3 regions of the Flavobacterium sp. N502540 genome follow, and region 1 is predicted to be linked to each of the others. Evidence: riboswitches for the same ligand, from Rfam matches in the RefSeq annotation. Region 1 holds a riboswitch; each other region holds the start of a gene.

What was found. Region 1 has a riboswitch for cobalamin ahead of OLM58_RS03110 (TonB-dependent receptor plug domain-containing protein). Riboswitches for the same ligand answer to the same signal wherever they lie in the genome.
Region 2: it holds a riboswitch for cobalamin, as region 1 does, so the genes downstream of both, OLM58_RS01405 (TonB-dependent receptor) here and OLM58_RS03110 (TonB-dependent receptor plug domain-containing protein) in region 1, are expected to answer to the same signal.
Region 3: it holds a riboswitch for cobalamin, as region 1 does, so the genes downstream of both, OLM58_RS18330 (cell surface protein) here and OLM58_RS03110 (TonB-dependent receptor plug domain-containing protein) in region 1, are expected to answer to the same signal.

Annotation. Positions count from the first base shown of each region.
Region 1 is NZ_CP110012.1:676,174-678,451, forward strand. Features, by position in the region: gene OLM58_RS03100 (adenosylcobinamide-GDP ribazoletransferase) at 1-672, shown strand, start outside; gene cobC (alpha-ribazole phosphatase) at 657-1,190, shown strand; cobalamin riboswitch at 1,258-1,462, shown strand; gene OLM58_RS03110 (TonB-dependent receptor plug domain-containing protein) at 1,489-2,278, shown strand, end outside.
Region 2 is NZ_CP110012.1:310,105-312,382, forward strand. Features, by position in the region: gene OLM58_RS01405 (TonB-dependent receptor) at 1-1,236, opposite strand, end outside; cobalamin riboswitch at 1,351-1,552, opposite strand; gene OLM58_RS01410 (beta-ketoacyl-ACP synthase III) at 1,995-2,278, shown strand, end outside.
Region 3 is NZ_CP110012.1:4,370,787-4,373,064, reverse strand. Features, by position in the region: gene OLM58_RS18335 (hypothetical protein) at 1-184, opposite strand, end outside; gene OLM58_RS18330 (cell surface protein) at 228-1,517, opposite strand; cobalamin riboswitch at 1,980-2,183, opposite strand.

The DNA.
Region 1 (2,278 bases):
CCATTCATTGGCTGGATTGTTGGGAGCATTTCCTTTCTCGCTTTTTATCTCTTTTCATTCTTTCTGTCGACCGAAACCGCGGTACTTTTGGCAATTATCGCCTCAATATTAACCACGGGAGCTTTTCATGAAGACGGTTTTGCCGATGTCTGTGATGGTTTTGGTGGCGGCTGGACCAAAGAAAAAATTCTGCTTATCATGAAAGACAGTGCGATTGGAGCTTACGGAGCGGTTGGTTTAGTTTTACTATTTCTATTAAAATTTAAACTGCTTTCAGAATCCATTTCCCTTTTTACTAATAACATTTTTCTAATTTTCCTCCTATTCATTTCGGCTCATTCCTTAAGTCGTCTGGCAGCGATATCTATTATTTTTACTCACGAATACTCCCGCGATGATGCGACGAGTAAAAGTAAACCTATAGCTAAAAAACACAGTTGGAAAGAAATTACAGGTTCGTTCTTCTTCGGACTAATTCCATTATTGGTACTTTCATTTTTTCAATCTGAATTTCTTTTGGCAATTATTCCGGTATTCATCATGCGTTATTTTTTAGCCCGCTATTTCCAAAAATGGATTGATGGTTATACGGGTGACTGCCTGGGAGCAACGCAACAGGTTTGCGAAGTTATTTATTATTTAAGCATTCTTCTGATATGGAAATTTATCTAGTTCGTCATACCGAAACAATCTGCGAAAAAGGAATCTGCTACGGTCAGACTGATGTAGATTTGGCTGTTCCATTCGAAGAAATCTTTAAGGATATTGTCTCGCAATTACCTTCTGAGGCCCTACTCTTTTCAAGTCCATTGAAACGTTGTATCCTACTGGCCCAATACATTCAGAATACGATAAACCCCGTTTCCTTCATTACCGACGATCGTCTAATGGAAATGAATTTTGGCGATTGGGAATTGAAAAACTGGGATGCAATTCCTGCGGAAGAACTTAATCCCTGGATGGAAGATTTTGTCACCACGCAAGTCACAAATGGGGAGTCTTTTACAACACTTCATGAAAGAGTGGGTACGTTTTTAGAAGATTATGTTTTCAACCAGACAGCTCCTGTAGTCATTGTCTCACATGCAGGTGTGATCAGAAGTATTTTATGTCATCAGTCTGGATTACCCCTAAAAGACGCTTTTACCAATAAAGTAGCGTTCGGACAGGTTATTAAAATAATGATTTAAATGATCATTTGTTCAGAATCCCTCTCTAAAACGAAAACAAATTTGAAAATTCAATAATTTTAACTTTATCTTTGCAGAAAATTAAGGTTGTGTTCATTCATACACATTAAAAGGGAATCAAGTAATAAATCTTGAGCTGTACCCGCAACTGTAAGCTTTGTTCTGAAAAAGAATGCTTGTTGTTAACTACAAAACCACTGCTCGCGCTGACGAATGGGAAGGTAAACAACAAGACGCAAGCCAGGAGACCTGCCTTTGTAATCAATATCGAGCTCTCGGGAAAAAGAGTGTAGAAATTATGACTTTGAAAAAACTTTTTGCTCTTTGTTTCTTATTGTTGTGCCAGATTACTGTGGCGCAGAACGATTCTATTACGAAACTTAAAACGGTTGTCGTTTCTGATGCTAATCTTAAAAAATACTCCAATTCACAATCGGTTTTAAAACTAAATGATTCTGTTATTGGCAAAAATGAAGCCTTATTAACGGATTTATTAAACTTCAATTCGACCATTTATTTTAAAGAGTACGGCCGTGGAATGCTTTCTACAGTTGCTTTTAGAGGTACAACATCATCGCAAACGGCTGTAATCTGGAACGGAATTAACATTAATTCCCAAATGAACGGAAGTACTGATTTTAATACCATTTCCGGATCCGATTATAATTCTATTAGTGTAAAAGCAGGAGGAGGAAGTGTTATTTATGGCAGCGGAGCCGTTGGAGGAACCGTACACTTGAATACAGATCTCGCCTTTTACAATAAATTTGAAAACAATTTAAGACTTGATTACGGAAGTTTCAACACTATCGGAATTAATTATAAAACAAGTATCTCTAATAAAAAATGGAGTACTCAAATTGGTTTTTCCAAAAACAGTTCTACAAACGATTATAAATATCTGAACCAATACAACTGGAAAGGCGAACAGCGCTGGAATCAAAACGGTCAATATGATGTTATTACCCTAAGTGCCAATGCAGGATATAAAATCGATGCCAAAAACAGTTTTAAGCTGTATACCCAAACTTCAAATACAGACCGAAATACCTCATTAGTTTCGGAATCTGAAACTAAAAGTAAATATG
Region 2 (2,278 bases), 370 kb from region 1:
GTACGTTCCCACAACACTACCCAGAACTTTAAGACCATTCAGTCTATAGGAACTTGCCAGCGCAAACAAAGCGGTGTAGCGCTCCGGATAAGAGAACAGGGTTTTTATACCTTTTCTGGTCGCATTAAGACGGTTGTACTGAAAATCGGTCGACAACGAAACGTCCCAAGTGGGTAGAATCTTGTACAGATTGACTGCTGAAAAATAATATTCCTGTTGGTAATAACTATCGTCAGATTGGGCGCCTTCGGTAACCACTTCACCCAGTACATTGGTGGTGTCTCTGGCTACATAATGGGTATAATCATAGGCATATTTTGCTTTAGCCTGAAATTTATATCTTTCGCTAAGGTCTTTTATAAAAGTACCCTGCGCAAAAAAATTCTTGTCGTACTGTCTAAAACCATCCGAAAACTTATTTTCTACAATAGCGCCCGGTGCTCCTCTTTCGGAACCGTAATAATACACTTTGGCATCCCAGGTACCGTTCTTCATTTTCCCGTACAGACCAGACTCGAAACGAAATGCTTCTATATCGCTATTGTGTCTCGTAGCTGAGGTATCGTAAGCCACAGTACCGTCAAGATTGTTTCTTTTGTATCTGAATTTGTATTCTCCGTTAGATTTTATGTATTCAGAACTGGCACTCCAACTTAGTTTATCACTTAATTTCTGCTCCAACCTGAAAGAAAGATCATTGTAATTGATAGACATGGTTTTATAACGCACTAAGAAATTGGTCTTTTTGTTATTCTCAAAAACAGGCCGTTTGGTGCGCAAATAAATAGTAGAAGCAGCTGCAAAGTCTTTGGCCGACTGAAATATTTCGCTCTTCTGACCATTATACATGGTGAGAGATTCCATATCGTCGAGGGAGTATTTTCCTAAATCCGTAACTCCGTTCTGTGCATTTCCTAACTGAATTCCGTCATAAAAAACACCCACGTGATGTGTTCCCATGTTACGTACATCCACCGTTTTAAGTCCGCCCAAACCGCCATAATCCTTGATTTGTACTCCGGCAAAATAACGAAGTGCATCGGCAACATTGTGGCTGGCTAAATTTTCAAGCAGTATTCCTGAGAGGTTTTGTACGGGAATCACTTCCTGATAAGGTTTTGCTTTTAACAGTACTTCTTTCAAAACCTTCAGACTGTCCTTAGTAGTCTGCGAGTGAAGTACGAGGGGAGCTAACAATACGAAAAGAAATAAAAGTAATTTTCTGGTCTTACACATCACTGATTTAATTAAATAAACTTCGGGATGTGATCGTCAAAAAAGCAATAAGGCAGGATCCCATTAAAAAATAACAGGTCCGTTTATTGTTGTTCAACTTTATTCCACGAAAGTCTTAAACTATGTGATTCCGGCAGGTCTCCTGACTTGTTCCATCTTTAAACAGCCTTCTCATCCCGCAAAGCGGGGCAATGGCATGAGTAACGTTAAAGACTTTTACAGAACTTACAGTAGCGGGTCTGTTCAGGATTTACACCTGATTCCCTTTTAACTGTTTTCTCTAAAGAAAAAACAGACCTGAATCTGGCCGTAAAGATAGAATTATCTTTATAAAAACAAGAGTTAATTAGTTCATATTACACTTTTGACAATGAATGAGACCAAATCTCATTCATTCATTAAAAGAATGCTATCTTAAACATTCTTTACTTTTTTAAATCGAACCGTAACAAAAAAACATTTTTGCGACCAATAACAAGTTCAGTTGGATTGCTTTTTCATAAACATTGAAGAACTGAAACAAAATCATTCAAAACAGGATTTGATTTTATTAATAATGAAGTGAAACAGAAATATTAAAAGTAAATTAACAAATCCCGAGATTTTTGCATCTTTATATTTGTTAAATTGCGCCCCTGTAAATGAAGATGCCCCTCGTACTACATATTCTTCGAAAAACTCTTGTAAAATGGACTGGAGAAAGGTTTTGGGCCGAAAGTCAAAATTAAAAGAACACTAAAAGAGAAACAAAAAATTCAATGAATACAACAAAGGCTTCCATTATTGCTATTGGAGGATATGTACCGGAAACGGTTTTAAGCAATACTGATTTAGAAAAAAGAATAGATACAACAGATGAGTGGATTACCTCTCGAACAGGCATAAAAGAAAGAAGAATATTGGATGACCCGGCACTGGCAACCTCAGATATGGCTTCTTTCGCCATTAAAGATCTAATAAAAAATTATGATATAAATCCTCTGGATATTGATTGTCTGATACTAGCAACATCAACACCCGATCATATTCTTACTCCCGCTGC
Region 3 (2,278 bases), 1.7 Mb from region 1:
TTTCAGCTGAAGCTGTAATATTCAAAACTTTAAAGGTGTTTACTTCAAATTTATCCTGAAGCTTTACTGCTATTGGTACGACGAGTCCTTCTCCGGTGTTGGCATCATTTTTATCGTCATCGGTGCATCCGGTAAATGCCGCCGCAAAAGCCAATAATAATAAATGGGCAAAGTTTTTTTTCATAATTCCTGATATAATAATTTAGTTTAATACATTTTTGAATGGGTTAGCGCGTAGGAATGCTTTCTCCTGAAAGATGCAAATCTGTCGCCCCCATTATTTCTGTCGAAGTTTCTCCGAGCCAGCCCGCCTGCTGATTAAGGCCATTGTACACTTTCACAAAATCGATCCCAGGAAGCATTACTTTGTTTCCCTTTTCGTCCACAGCCCAGTTAATATCTATTCCTGAATCGTCATCATTGTTTGGAGCATTATCTGCATATCCGTATAAAAAAGCATATTGTACAAAATAACTTCCCGTTCCGCTTTCATCTACTGCGTTATCGGGCAATCTTGTTCCTTTATAAGTGATAGAAGATTGATCTTTAAGCCATTTTGGCCAGTAATCTAAAGAATGATTGTAAGCATTATTTTGTACCAGATAACCACTTTTCCCCTGATTGTCTTTCCATAAAATATATTCCATATCAACGAAACCTACTGTACCCGTAGTTCCACCCGACACCGGAATTTTATTGGGATCAGGTCGGTAATACGTTATTTCATAATGCTGAATCGTTTTTGGCATTTTATGTCCACCGCCTTCTATCTCGTACCACTGATCGTCTGGAAGTCCGTTTTTATTTTTATCGTAAGCTACCATGATTATTCCTGCTTCACTGCTTCCGCCGCGCATGGTACTGTTCGGATTTGGATTAGCCTCTGCCCAGAAAGCATTGCCCAAAATTCTAAAATCACGTTTGCCTTTAACATTAACAATGGTATGATCGAATCCAAAAACAACATAACCACCAAAAGCCCCCAATGAAACCAGATCCCCATTTTTCTTGGCCAGATAAGTATTGGCTCTTGATAAAATTCTTTCAGAAGTATCTCCGTCATTAGCAATAGGCAGATCGTTTACAAACTGCCCGGGAGCCGGTTTAAATTCAAATACTTTTGAAATGTAGGTTTTGTACTCCTTCGTTTCTTTTGTAACGGTAACGACTACTTTTTGAGTTTGTACACTTCCTTTGTCATTTACAGTAACGGCCAATTCATAGACTCCTGCTTCTGCTGCCGCAAATAAAAGTTCCTTTGCTGTAATAGTACTTAGTGCATAACTTTCTGAAGGTGCTTTTGTAACACTCCAATTGTATGTAGCTTCTGTTCCTACATTGATTGTTGGATTCAGGGCCACAATTGTAAATCTCTGCGCGCTAAAAGTTAAATCTGAACTAACAGGCGTCGGATTGCTATTTTCATTTGATGCATTATCATCAGAACAATTGGTTAATGAGAGTACTGCAATAAACAACAATAAGGATCGGCAGTTTTTGAAAATATTGTGGTACATGTGGTATTGTTTTGGTGGGTAGTGGTAAAAGCAGAAGAAATTGAAGAAATAACAAAAGAAGTTTTAATTAAAGTCTTCAATAGAGAGCAATGTTATCCTTATAAACGTACACAATCCGGCACCGCCAAATACCTCTGGAATTGTACTGATTTTTTATTGGAACAGAATTAAAATAAGACAAAAGCCTGACAGATGATGCATTCCAAAAAGCCAGACTCGATACGGATTTCTTTTTCAGAAGTGATTCTCTCAGAGAGAAAAAGCAACTGTACAACACTTCCGACTGAAGCAGAATAGAAGCAAAAATGATAACAATAAATAAGAATTCTCTTTTTGTATGATACATCACTAAATGAATTAAGAAAACTCCGGGATGTACTAATTAAAAACGCAATAAGGAAGAATCCCGTCATAAAAAATGACAGGTTCGTTTATTGTTCTTCAACTTTATTCCACGAAAGTCTTAAACTATGTGATTGTGGCAGGTCTCCTGACTTGTTCCATCTTTAAAACAACCTTCTCATCCCGAAAAGCGGGGCAATGGCATTAGTAATGTTTAAAGACTTGCATAGAACTTACAGTAGCGGGTCTGTTCAGGATTTACACCTGATTCCCTTTTAACCATTTTTTCTTAAGAAAAAACAGACCAAAATCTGGCGCAAATATATAATTATCTTTTACAATAGAGTAATTCTAAATAAAAAATTGCAGATGCACATTATCAATTGATCCGGGATTTTAGTATTAAAATATTATTTCTC